Regions from separate parts of the Streptomyces sp. LMG1-1-1.1 genome, predicted to be linked through region 1. Evidence: riboswitches for the same ligand, from Rfam matches in the RefSeq annotation. Region 1 holds a riboswitch; each other region holds the start of a gene.
The links. Region 1 has a riboswitch for cyclic di-AMP ahead of MRBLMG1_RS14880 (M23 family metallopeptidase). Riboswitches for the same ligand answer to the same signal wherever they lie in the genome.
Positions count from the first base shown of each region.

Region 1 (3,183 bases):
CATGGACTTCCACCCGCAGCCGACGCCGGGCGCCGCCAGGCCCTGGGCCTTCCCGGCCCCGGACCGCGGGAAGCTGGACAACGGCCTGACGCTGCTGACCAGCCACCGCCCCGGCCAGCAGGTCGTGGCCGTGGAGCTCTTCCTGCCGGCCCCGCTGGACGCGGAGCCCGCCGGTCTCGACGGCGTCGCCACGATCATGGCCCGCGCGCTGTCCGAGGGGACGGACCAGCGCAGCGCCGAGGAGTTCGCGGCCGAGCTGGAGCGCTGCGGCGCCACGCTCGACGCGCACGCCGACCACCCGGGCGTACGGGTCTCCCTGGAGGTCCCCGTCTCCCGGCTGCCCAAGGCGCTCGGGCTGCTCTCCGAGGCCCTGATCGCCCCGGCGTTCCTGGACACCGAGATCGAGCGCCTGGTGCGCAACCGTCTCGACGAGATCCCGCACGAGACGGCCAACCCGGCCCGCCGCGCCGCCAAGCAGCTCTCCAAGGAGCTGTTCCCGGCCGAGTCCCGGATGTCCCGGCCGCGCCAGGGCACCGAGGAGACCGTCGCCGCGATCGACGCCGCGGCCGTCCGCGCCTTCTTCGGCGCGTACGTCCGGCCCGGCACGGCCACGGCGGTGGTCGTCGGCGACCTGACGGGCGTCGACCTCGACAAGGTCCTCGCGGACACGCTGGGCGCCTGGACCGGTGAGCCGGCCGAGCCGCTCCCGATGCCGCCGATCACCGCCGACGACACCGGACGGGTCGTCATCGTGGACCGCCCGGGCGCCGTCCAGACCCAGCTGCTGATCGGCCGGATCGGCCCCGACCGGCACGACCGCGTCTGGTCGGCCCAGGTCCTCGGCACGTACTGCCTCGGCGGCACCCTGACCTCGCGGCTCGACCGAGTCCTGCGCGAGGAGAAGGGCTACACGTACGGCGTGCGGGCGTTCGGGCAGGTGCTCCGCTCGGACGCCGAGGGGAACGGCGCCTCGATGCTCGCCATCAGCGGCTCCGTCGACACCCCCAACACCGGTCCGGCCCTCCAGGACCTGTGGCAGGTGCTGCGCACCCTCGCCGCCGAGGGGCTGACCGACGCCGAGCGCGAGACCGCCGTGCAGAACCTGGTGGGGGTCGCGCCGCTCAAGTACGAGACGGCCGCCTCCGTCGCCGGGACGCTCGCCGACCAGGTCGAGCAGCACCTCCCGGACGACTTCCAGGCCCAGTTGTACGCGCGTCTGGCCGAGACCGGCACGGTGGAGGCGACCGCGGCCGTGGTCAGCGCCTTCCCCGTGGACCGGCTCGTCACGGTGCTCGTGGGTGACGCGGCGCAGATCGCGGAGCCCGTGCGGGAGCTCGGCATCGGCGAAGTGACCGTCGTGACCGGCTGATTCCGGCTTCGGCGTGACAACGGGAGGGCCTCGGCGGCATGTTCGCCGGGGCCCTTCGGTTTGTCCGTATTGACGGCAAGGGTGACTCTTTGCCCTGTGGCATGTCTTACAAAATGCGTGTGTGGTTGGTGATTGAAAGACGATCCGCATAGCGTCTGTCCGGCTGTTCGTCAGTTGCACGTGCCGCAGCCGCGGCATCGGACAGTCATCGCCGAGTCCCCGTCAGGCGCGAGCCTGGGGAGCCGGGGACCCACATGAGTCCCTGGGGTGAATCGGACGCCTTCGTCCCGTACGGAGGGGCCCGTAGGAGACCTTCCTGCTCCGAACCCGTCAGCTAACCCGGTAGGCGAGAAGGAAGGAAAGGATCAGCCACTACATGGCGTTCACCCGTGCCACCGGGAAGCATCGTGGTCCGAGCCGGATGGCGCGCCGCAGCGTGGGCATCGCAGGCGTCGCGACGCTCGCCACCACCGGCGTCATCGGAACCCTCGCTTCCCCGGCGCTCGCCGCCGACACGGACCACCGCTCCGCCGAGGACACCGGCCTCACCCAGGTCATCACCGAGGACTCCCTCGTGGACCGGATCGACGCCCAGGCCGCCGCCCAGGAGCAGGAGGCCGTCGAGGCCGTCGCCCAGGCGAAGGTCAAGGCCGAGGCGAAGCGCAAGGCCGAGGCCCGCGCCAAGGAGATCCGCCAGGAGCGCGAGCGCGCCGCCCGCGAGGCCGAGCGCCGCCGCCTGGCCTCCTTCCAGCTCCCCGTCGCCGGCTCGTACGTCTCCACCGGCTACAAGACCGGTGGTTCGCTCTGGTCCTCGGGCAGCCACTCCGGCGTCGACTTCCACGCCGCCTACGGCACCCGGGTCGCCTCCGTGGGCTCCGGCACCGTCGTCGAGGCCGGCTGGGGCGGCGCGTACGGCAACAACATCGTGATCCGGATGAACGACGGCACGTACACGCAGTACGGGCACCTCTCCTCCATCGGGGTCCACGTCGGCCAGACCGTCGAGCCGGGCCAGCAGATAGGCGTCTCCGGCTCGACCGGCAACTCGACCGGCCCGCACCTCCACTTCGAGGCGCGCACGAGCGCCGAGTACGGCTCCGACATCAACCCGATCGCGTACCTCCGCGCCCGCGGCGTCCGCGTCTGACATCGCCCGGCCCGGTTCCGCACCGCGTCGCAAAAGCCCCGGCTCGTACTGAGCCGGGGCTTTTCGCTGCTCGTAAGTCGGTGGAACAATGCCATGGATTCCGCCGGGGCATCGGAAATCCCGGCGCGCTGCAATAGAGTCGATGATCAGGCGCAGAACAGGCGCCGCTCGAATTGTCTCGCGCGGACCAAGGCGGAGGTCGGACATGCGCATTCCCGCGCATTCGGTATGCACGGCGATCAGGGACGACATCGTCTCCGGCGTCTACGAGCGCGGCGGCCGGCTGACCGAGGAACAACTCGCCCGCCGGTACGGGGTCTCGCGCGTGCCGGTCCGCGAGGCCCTGCGCACGCTGGAGTCCGAGGGCTTCGTCGTGACCCGCCGGCACGCGGGTGCGCACGTCGCCGAGCCCACCGACCAGGAGGCGGCCGACCTGCTCGACATGCGGTCGCTGCTCGAACCGCTGGGGGCCGCGCGGGCGGCGCAGCGCCGCACGGACGCCCACCTCAAGGTGCTGCGGGGCCTGGTCAGGCTGGGTCAGGAGCGGGCCAGGCGAGGCCAGGGCGAGGATCTGCGCTCGCTCGGGGGCTGGTTCCACGAGACGCTCGCGCAGGCCTCCGGCAGCCCCGCCCTGACGGCGCTGCTCACCCAGCTGCGGCACAAGATC
Region 1 covers NZ_JBFPNH010000025.1:61,647-64,829, reverse strand. The annotation lists gene MRBLMG1_RS14885 (M16 family metallopeptidase) at 2-1,369, shown strand; cyclic di-AMP (ydaO/yuaA leader) riboswitch at 1,569-1,733, shown strand; gene MRBLMG1_RS14880 (M23 family metallopeptidase) at 1,746-2,516, shown strand; gene MRBLMG1_RS14875 (GntR family transcriptional regulator) at 2,722-3,183, shown strand, end outside.

Region 2 (3,183 bases), on a different contig from region 1:
CGCCGGAGGGGTGGACGGCGCGGCTCGGAGGCGAGGCCGACGAGACGGTCAGCGTCCACGCGCCCGGGGTCTTCTACGCGATCGGCCAGTTCTACCGGGACTTCGAGCAGACCGCCGACGCCGAGGTCATCGCGTGTCTGGACCGCAGCCGTGCGGCACGGGGCCCGGTGGTGCGGGACTCGGACGTGAGGGTCGCGGTCGACGGCGTCACGCTCGCGGGGCGGCTCGCCGTGCCCGACGGGGCCGTGGGGATCGTGCTGTTCGCCCACGGCAGCGGGAGCAGCCGACACAGTCCCCGCAACCGGGCGGTCGCGGAGGTGCTCAACCGGGAGGGGCTCGGGACCCTGCTGTTCGATCTGCTGACCGAGGCCGAGGCGGGCGATCGGGCGCATGTCTTCGACACGCCGCTCCTGGCCGGCCGGCTCTCGTTCGCCACGAAGTGGCTGGCCGAGCAGCCGGTGGGCGCCGGCCTCCCGCTGGGCTACTTCGGTGCGAGCACGGGAGCGGCCGCCGCGCTGTGGGCGGCGGCCGATCCGGATTGCGCGGTGAGCGCCGTCGTGTCGCGCGGTGGCCGGCCCGACCTCGCGGGGGACCGGCTGGCCGGGGTGCGTGCTCCCACGCTCCTGGTGGTGGGCGGTGACGACGCGCTGGTGCTGGACCTGAACCGGAGGGCCGGTTCACTGCTGCGCTGTGAGAACAGGCTCGCCGTGGTCGAGGGCGCCACGCACCTCTTCGAGGAGCCGGGTGCCCTGGAGGAGGTGGCGGAGCTCGCCACCTCCTGGTTCACCGGGCACTTCCGGGGTCAGTAGGCGCTGTTGACGTTGTCGATGGAGCCGTAGCGGTCGGCCGCGTAGTTGCACGCGGCGGTGATGTTGGCGACCGGGTCGAAGAGGTCCATCGACGTGCCGGGCACGTGATAGGCGAGGAAGGTCGGCTCGATGACCTGGAGCAGGCCCTTGGAGGGCGTTCCGGCCGCCGCGTTGGAGTCCCAGAGGTTGATGGCCTGGGGGTTGCCGGAGGACTCGCGCATGACGTTGCGGAGGATGCCGTCGTACGAACCCGGGATGCCCCGCTGGGCCATGATGGCCAGCGACTCGCGGATCCAGCCGTCCAGGTCGTCGGTGTAGTTGGTGGCGGCGGCCGGGGCCGCGGCGGGGGCGGCCTGCGCGGCGGAGGCACCGGTGGAGGCGCCCGTGGTGGCCGGGGCGGACCGGCGCTCGGAGCGGCTCGCCCGATCGGGTGTAGCGGTCTTCTTCTTCGCCGGCGCAGGAGTGACCTTCGCGGAATCCCGACGAAGCGTCAACTCAAGGCCCGGATGAATAAGTGACGGATTGTCACCCACGGCGCTCCGGTTGGCCCGGTAAAGGCTCTTCCAGCCGCCCTGAATTCCCTTCTTCCGGGCGATGAGGGAAAGCGAGTCGCCGCGGACGACGGTGTAGGTGCGGGCGGCGGCCGGGGCGGCGGGAGCCTTGGCGGCGGTCGGCGCCGCGAAGGCGGGGGCTGCGACGGCGGGGGCCGCGACGGCGCGGGCGGTGAATTCCGGGGCTCCGGAAACGGGAGCGGCTCCGGCCACGGCGGGGGTGATCAGCGGCAGGGCAAGGGCGACGCCGCCCGTGCCGGCCAGCGCGAGTCCCTGGGAGACGGGGCGGCGTCGGGGGCGGCGGTGCTTACCGTGAGCAGGCATGACGGATTCCTCTCCGGCGCCTGCGGGGTGAGCTGTCGGGTTCGGACGGGAGCTGTCCGGCCGCGCGCACGCGGCTGCACCCCGAGCCGTTCCGGATTTCCGGACCGGCGTATTCGTGGGTCCCCCGCTCCTGCCGTCGGGTGAAAAGGGGAGGTATTTCGAGCGGTGGCAGGATTAGGCGATCCGCTCGAATGGAGGTGACCGTAGGCCAGTAATGCGGCGGATAACAAGGGGACGGCAGCCCGTGGCGCGGCGAAAGGATCACGTAATTCAGGGAATTCAAGATCGGCCACCCGTCCGGCCCGTCGAACTCCCGTGTCTCCCATGGCCTGCGGACATTCCGATCACCGGGGCGAATCCGGCGAAGTGAGTCGCATCACCAGGTTCCCAATGTCCGAATATGCACGGTAATTCTGTTAATGGTGAAGTGGGTGGAAAAGGCCTTGTGGGCGGGTGTGCACTCAAGGGCAAAAGTGGCAAAACCGACATTTGTCCTGAACGATGGACCCACCCCGACCGAGGAGCCGCCGGATGTCGCCCGCCCTCTCCACGCCCAGCCCCGACACCGTCGACCGCGAGGCCGCCGCGCTCTACGACAGCGCCGTCTGGCAGCGCATCGTCACCGACTGGACGACCGACGAGCCGCTCGTTCCCGACGCTCCGCCGCGAGAGCCGGAGAGCTGGCGGAAACTCCTCACGGTGCCGGTGGAGAGACTCGTGGCCGACGCCCTCGACGCCCTGCCGCCGCCCCTCCCCGCCGAACCCCGCCTGCCGGGCCGCGTCGGAGCCGTACTGCCGGACCGGCTGCACGTCTGGCGCCGCATCGGCCGCACCGACCTGCGCCCGTCGGTCCACCTCGGCTACGCCCGTCGCGTGCTCACGGAATGGGGCTGGCAGAACGCCCCGTACAAGCTGCGCGACGCGCGCGGGGCGCGGTGCGTCTGCGGCGCCCTGCTCGCCGCGCACCGTCTCGGCCACGGGAGCGCCGACACCATGAACGAAGCGGCGGCCTGGATCATGACCGAGCTCCGGTCGCGGGGCTGGAGTGAGCTGATCGGACCGTGGAACCGGGCCCCCGGCCGTACGGCGGACGACGCCGTGGCCCTCCTGGACGCCACCATCCACCGGGCCGCGCAGGCCGGCCGCTGACGACGGCGGACCGCTAACCGCTAGGGGGGTGACGATCGCCGGGCGGCACCCGAGGGCGCCGCCCGGCGGACGGGAGCGGTCAGCCGCTGATGCTCGGCGCTCCGGTCTCGATGTGACCGGTGTACCGGCGCGACCAGGTGCCGTCGATGTCGGCGACGATCGTGAAGTCGTACCAGCCGCCGTTGTAGGCCACCGCGTTGAAGAAGTCCTCGCGGGTGGAGTTCGCCGGCACCGTGTACGTCCACGGCCCGTCCGAGCGGTAGGCGTTCGACCGGATCGTGAAGGTGACCGGACCCCCCGACGCGTTGGTCATCCTGAACCACAGGGCCGTCTTGCCCGTCCCCGGCTCG
Region 2 covers NZ_JBFPNH010000022.1:33,632-36,814, reverse strand. The annotation lists gene MRBLMG1_RS12855 (phosphoribosyltransferase family protein) at 1-809, shown strand, start outside; gene MRBLMG1_RS12850 (LysM peptidoglycan-binding domain-containing protein) at 803-1,684, opposite strand; cyclic di-AMP (ydaO/yuaA leader) riboswitch at 1,689-1,845, opposite strand; gene MRBLMG1_RS12845 (DUF6197 family protein) at 2,216-2,833, shown strand; gene MRBLMG1_RS12840 (phosphocholine-specific phospholipase C) at 2,913-3,183, opposite strand, start outside.
Region 2: another riboswitch for cyclic di-AMP. It lies ahead of MRBLMG1_RS12850 (LysM peptidoglycan-binding domain-containing protein); the one in region 1 lies ahead of MRBLMG1_RS14880 (M23 family metallopeptidase).

Region 3 (3,183 bases), on a different contig from region 1:
CGGCGGCGCGGGCGGCCGGAGGTCAGGCCTCCGTGAGCAGCTGCTCCCGCAGGCGCTCGCGGGTCTCCGGGGTCAGCTTCAGGCCCTCCGTGAGGTAGGTGTCCACCGTGCCCCAGGTCGCCTCGATCGTCTCGAAGGCGGCCCGCAGGTACTCCACCCGCGCGTCGAAGAGCGGGCTCAGCAGCTCCATCACCTCGGGCGACATCGCGTCGGGGGAGGTGGAGCTGCGGCGCACCTTGTAGCGGCGGTGCGGGTCGTTCGACTTCACGTAGTCGGCCTCGATCGCCTCCCGCTCGACCCCGACGGCGAGCAGCGTGATCGCGATGGAGAGCCCGGCGCGGTCCTTGCCGGCCGCGCAGTGCATCAGGGCGGGGACGCTCTCCTCCGCCATGGAGTGCAGGATGCGGCTGTGCTCCCACGCCCGCTCGACCACCATCTTCCGGTACGAGTCGGACATCCGGGCGGCCGCCTTGCCGTCGCCGAGGATCTCCCGCAGCTGCTCGATCTCGCCGTCGCGGACCAGCTTCCAGAACTCCTTCCCGTCGGCCGGGTCGTTGAGCGGTATGTTCACGTTCCGTACGCCGGGCAGCTCGACGTCCGCGCCCTCGACCTTCCGGTCGGCCTCGTTGCGGAAGTCGAAGACGGTGTGCAGTCCCAGCGTGGCGAGGAAGGCGGCGTCGCTCTCGGTCGCGTGGGCGAGGTGGCCGCTGCGGAAGAGACGGCCGGCGCGCACGGCGCGCCCGTCCGTCGTCGGCAGGCCGCCCACGTCCCTGAAGTTGCGGACCGCCGCCAGCTCGGGCTCGTTCGCTTCGGTGGGCGGGACCTGCGGAAGCTGCTGCGTCACGGATGCTCCTGGGTGTCGTCGTTCGGGTGCCCGACACGAGATCGGTTCCAGGGGCAATCATCCCGGTGGGGCGGTGCGGGCGCACCCCCTCGGACGGTAATGGGCGATCTGTCCGAATTAAGGCATTGGGGATAACGCGCCCTGGTTGCAGGCGAGATGGGTCGGGCCGCGTGAGCAGCGTCATAAAGGTGACGGATCGTGGCCGACCGTCCGGAGCAAATGCCGTGCGCAAAAAGGAAATCGAAGGACCGTCATCCACACAGGGTGACCGGAATTCGAGCCGAATGGCACGCCGGGGAATCCCCCTCGAAAACAGTGGCTTGTTCGCGCCGACCCCGCTCGTCTAGCGTCACCGTCAATCCGGTCGGACCGCCGAATCCTGCCACCGTCCGGAATTCACTCACCCATGTGTGGCAGGAGCGGGGGACCCAGGAAGTACGCCGGTCCCGCGATGCAGGACGGCTAGGGGTGAAGCCGCGTGAGAACGCGGCCGGGCATCTCCAGTCCGAACCCGACAGCTCACCTCGCAGGCGCCGGAGAGGAATTCGCCATGCCCGCGAAGGGTAAGCACCGCCGTCCCAGGATCAACCCCCTCACCCGTGGACTCGCCGTCGCCGGCACCGGTGGCGCCGTCGTCGCCCTCCCGCTCCTCGGAGCGACCGGGGCCCACGCCGCCGAGCAGTCCGCTCCGGCCGCCGTCCCGGCCCACGCCGTCACCGCCGCCGCGCAGGTGAAGGCCCCCGCCGTGGTCGAGGCCGCCCCCGCCGCCGCCAAGACGGCGCCGAAGACGTACTCCGTCGTCCGCGGCGACTACCTGTCGAAGATCGCCGCCGAGCACCACCTCGCCGGCGGCTGGCAGAAGCTGTACGCCGACAACCGCCAGGTCGTCGGCGAGAACCCCTCGCTGATCCTCCCCGGCATGAAGCTCACCCTCGGCGCCAAGGGCTCCGCGCCCGCCGCCCCGAAGAGCACCGCGCCCAAGGCCGCCCCCAAGAGCACGCAGAGCTCGAAGAACGGCGACACCCCGCGCGCCTCCCGCGGCAGCGAGCGCTCCTCCGCCCCGGCCGCCGCCACCACGGAGACCGCCACCTCGCAGTCCTCGCAGACCGCGCAGTCGTCGGGCTCCTCGACCTCCGCCTCCGGCTGGGTCACCCCCGTCGCCGGCGGCGGCTTCTCCACCCCGTACCACGCCTCCGGCTCGATGTGGTCCTCCGGCTACCACACCGGTGTCGACTTCATCGCCTCCTCCGGCACCACCGTCCGCGCCGTCGGCGCCGGCACGGTCGTCTCCGCCGGATGGAGCGGCGCCTACGGCAACGAGGTCGTCATCCAGCACGCCGACGGCAACTACTCGCAGTACGCCCACCTCTCCTCCCTCTCCGTCTCGTCCGGCCAGACCGTCACCGGCGGCCAGCAGATCGGCCTCTCCGGTTCCACCGGCAACTCCACCGGCCCGCACCTGCACTTCGAGATCCGCACCACGCCGAACTACGGCTCGGACATCGATCCGCTGGCCTACCTGCGCCAGCACGGTGTCGCCGTCTGACGCGGACGCCCCCCCGACGCGGACACCTCCGGCGGCCCGGCACGCGCGTGCCGGGCCGCCGCCGTATTCCGGCTTGGGAGAATCTTTATCGGTGGCATATGTCACCCTGCGTCAACCCCTCCTTACGGTCGCGTAGGTCACATCCGAAGAGGAAGGATGTGGTCCCGTGGCAGACGATTCGAGATCAACAGACAAGAACGCATTCGGGTCGTACGCGGCGATCGGTGACAGCTTCACCGAGGGCGTCGGAGACCCCGGGCCCGACGGGACGTACGTCGGCTGGGCGGACCGTTTCGCGGTCCTGCTCGCCGACGAGCTGCCGGAGCACGACGACTTCCGTTACGCCAACCTGGCCGTACGCGGGCGCCTCCTCGACCAGATCGTGGCGGAACAGGTCCCCCGGGCGAAGGAACTCGCCCCCGACCTGGTGACCTTCTGCGCCGGCGGCAACGACATCATCCGCCCCGGCACGGACCCCGACGACGTCGCCGAGCGCTTCGAACGCGCCGTCGCCGACCTGACCTCCGCCGTCGGCACCGTCATGGTGACCACCGGCTTCGACACCCGCGACGTGATCCTCCTCAAGCACCTGCGCGGCAAGATCGCCACGTACAACGGACACGTCCGGGCCATCGCCGACCGCTACGGCTGCCCGGTCCTCGACCTGTGGTCGCTGAAGTCCGTCCAGGACCGGCGCGCCTGGGACGACGACCGGCTCCACCTCTCCCCGGACGGCCACACCCGCGTCGCGCTGCGCGCCGCCCAGGTCCTCGGCCTGCCCGTGCCCGCCGAC
Region 3 covers NZ_JBFPNH010000001.1:366,812-369,994, forward strand. The annotation lists gene MRBLMG1_RS01530 (tyrosine-protein phosphatase) at 23-844, opposite strand; cyclic di-AMP (ydaO/yuaA leader) riboswitch at 1,236-1,392, shown strand; gene MRBLMG1_RS01535 (M23 family metallopeptidase) at 1,395-2,390, shown strand; gene MRBLMG1_RS01540 (SGNH/GDSL hydrolase family protein) at 2,557-3,183, shown strand, end outside.
Region 3: another riboswitch for cyclic di-AMP. It lies ahead of MRBLMG1_RS01535 (M23 family metallopeptidase); the one in region 1 lies ahead of MRBLMG1_RS14880 (M23 family metallopeptidase).

Region 4 (3,183 bases), on a different contig from region 1:
GGCGACGGCGCGCACCTTGCCGTCCTTCACCAGCTGGTCGAGGGCGGTGACGATCTCCTCGACGGGGACGGTCTCGTCGTCGAAGTGCGTGTAGTAGAGGTCGATGCGGTCGGTGCCGAGGCGGCGCAGCGACTCCTCCGCGGCGCCCTTGATGGTGGAGGCGGAGAGCCCCTTGAAGTGGGGGTGGGCGCCGACCTTGGTGGCGACGACGACGTCGTCGCGGTTGCCGCGGGAGGCGAGCCAGCGGCCGATGACGGTCTCGGACTCGCCGCCCTCGTTGCCCTCGGCCCACGCGGAGTACACGTCGGCGGAGTCGACGAAGTTGCCGCCGGCGGCGGCGTAGGCGTCGAGGACGGCGAAGGACTGGGCCTCGTCGGCGGTCCAGCCGAAGACGTTGCCGCCCAGGGCGAGCGGGAAGACGTGCAGGTCGGAGCTGCCCAGCGGGCGGAGAGAGGTCATGTGTCGATCAACCCCGCCGGCCGCCGGGCCTATTCCGTGCGAGCGCCCCGGGACGGTCTCAGACCGTCAGGCCCTTGGAGCGGAGCCACTGCGCCGGGTCGATGCCGTCGCCGCCGGCGGTGTGGACCTCCATGTGGAGGTGGGCGCCGGTGACGTTGCCGGTGGCGCCGACGCGGCCGATGGTCTCGCCGGTGCCCACGGTCTGACCGGCGGAGACCGTCATGGACGAGAGGTGGCAGTACCAGACCTCGGTGCCGTCGGCGAGCTCCAGGACGATCCGGTAGCCGTAGGAACCGGACCAGCCCGCGGACTTCACGGTGGCGCCGTGGACGGCCTTGAGCGGGGTGCCCGTGGGCGCGGCGAAGTCGAGGCCGGTGTGGTAGCCGGAGGACCACATCGAGCCGGACTGCATGTAGGAGGCGGTGAGGGTGTACGAGGAGACGGGCAGCGAGTAGCTCGCGGCGAGCTTGGCGAGGCGCTCGGCCTCCGCCTTCGCGGCGGCTTCCGCCTCGGCCTTGGCCTTCGCCTCCGCCTCGGCCTTCGCCTTGGCCTCGGCGGCCGCCTTCTCGGCCTCCGCCTCCTTGGCCACGGCCTCGGCGGCGGCCTTCTCGGCGGCCAGCTTCTCCGCGGCGGCCTTGTCGGCGGCGTCGGCGGAGGCCTGCTGCTGCTCGGCCTGCTGGAGGATGCGGGCGCGCAGGGCCTCGCCCGCGTCGGCGCCGGACGCGGTCCGGTCGGTCGCGTCGGTCTGCGCGTCGGCCGCCGTGGTGTAGGTGGCGGCGGTGAGCGGGTTCGGGTTGGCGCGGGCCGCGCTGACGGGCTCGCTGTCCTCGCCGGGGAGGAGGGCGCCGACGCCGGGAAGGTCGTGGGCGTCCGGGAGGTCGATGTCCGGGAGGTCGGGGAGCGAGATCGCGACCGGCGGCTTCTCCTGCGCGGTGGCGAGGCCGCCCGCGCCGACGGCGGCGATCACGCCGACGCCGAGGACGGTGGAGGAGCGGGCGAAGTTGGAGCGCTGCTTGACGACCCGGTGGCGGCCGCCGGAGCGGCTCTGCGCGCGGAGGGAGTCCTCGGTGGGATTCCACTCGGTGTCCGGGGCGGCGGGACCCGCACCGCCACCGAAGGCATCGAAGGGGGCTTCGGGTGCGGGGGTGTTGGACGCCACGGAGGGGCGCTCCTTTCCTTCCTTCTCGCCTACCGGGTTAGCTGACGGGTTCGGAGCAGGAAGGTCTCCTACGGGCACGGTCGCACAGGTGCGATGGGCCCGATTCACCCCAAGTGGTGGTTCCCCGGTTCCTTTTCAGGATTCGGCGCGTGCGCACGGTGCCGCCTCTTGCGACGGCTGAAACGACCGCGCTGCGTTATCGAACGTTAATAGACAGGGGGTCCCGATTCCAAGCCGTTCCTCTTGATCATTCATTGAAATGGGGGGGAATGGTCCGAGTTGAGCCCCCTTCAGAAACACGGCCGCAAACCCCGGCGATCTGACGTTAAGTCAATTGTTATCGCAGGGAGATCCTTCGACTACGCCTGGTCACCATGGTCGCCCGGCGGCACCACCGGCATGGTCCGGCGCCGCTCCGGCTGCCCCGCCGCCGGCCGGCTCACCGCGAGCAGCGCCATGTCGTCCGTCGAACCGCCGCCCGTGTGGAGGCGTACGTCGTCCACGAGCGCGTCGAGCAGCTCCTCCGGCCCCGGGAAGATCCGGCCGGCGAGCCGCTCGGCCGGATCGTAGAAGACGCCCTCCGCGTTCCGCGCCTCCGAGAGGCCGTCGGTGTAGAGGAGCAGGGTCGCGCCCGGCGGATACGGCCGCGCCTCGGCCCGGTCCGGCCAGGCCGCCAGGTCCCCCATGCCGAGCGGCAGCGCCGCCTCGCCCGGCTCCATGAGGTCGAGCCGCCCGTCCGCGTAGAGCATCAGCGGAGGCGGGTGCCCGCGGTTCACGACCCGTACGAACCCGCCGAACGTGCCGCTGCCGTCGGTGCGCGGGATCTCGGCGAGGACCGCGGTGGTGAACCCCTCGAAGGCGTCGAGCCCGTGCCGGCGGGTGCCCTCGCGGGCCAGCGCCCGTTCGAGGCGCTGCGCCACGCCCTCCAGGGTCCGTTCCTGTTCGGCCGCCTCCCGGAAGGCCCCGATGACGACGGCGACGGCCTCGACCGCGTCCATCCCCTTGCCCCGGACGTCCCCGACCACCAGCCGCACCCCGTGCGGGGTGTCCTGGACGGCGAACAGGTCGCCGCCGATGAACGCGTCCGCCTGCGCCGCCTCGTACCGCGCCGCGCACTGGAGCCCGCCGATCCGCTCCGCGGGCGTCGGCAGCACCGCCTTCTGCGCGGTCTCCGCGATGACCCGCGCCGAGGCGAGCCGCTCGCCGCTGCGGCGCACGACCCGGTTGATGAGGAGGGCGAGCGCGGAGACGGTGACGACGGTCAGCGTCTCGGTGAGGGCCGGGACGTCGCCGGCGGTGCCGTTGTAGACGTGCAGCCCGTAGGAGGCGAGGACGGCGGCGATCCCGGTGACCAGGGTGGTGACCATGGAGAAGAAGGGCGCGGCGATCAGCGGGGCGGCGGAGAACAGGGGCGCCGCCGTGTACGCGGGCGGTGTCTGCACGTCGAAGACGACACCGCCCATGATCACCAGCGGGGGCAGCGCACGGATGAAGCGCCGGGCGCCGCCGTACGCGGGGCGGCCCTCGCCGCGCCGACGCCCGCCGCCCGCCACTCCTTGGGGGTG
Region 4 covers NZ_JBFPNH010000038.1:68,768-71,950, reverse strand. The annotation lists gene MRBLMG1_RS22595 (aldo/keto reductase) at 1-459, opposite strand, end outside; gene MRBLMG1_RS22590 (M23 family metallopeptidase) at 518-1,618, opposite strand; cyclic di-AMP (ydaO/yuaA leader) riboswitch at 1,630-1,776, opposite strand; gene MRBLMG1_RS22585 (PP2C family protein-serine/threonine phosphatase) at 1,978-3,183, opposite strand, start outside.
Region 4: another riboswitch for cyclic di-AMP. It lies ahead of MRBLMG1_RS22590 (M23 family metallopeptidase); the one in region 1 lies ahead of MRBLMG1_RS14880 (M23 family metallopeptidase).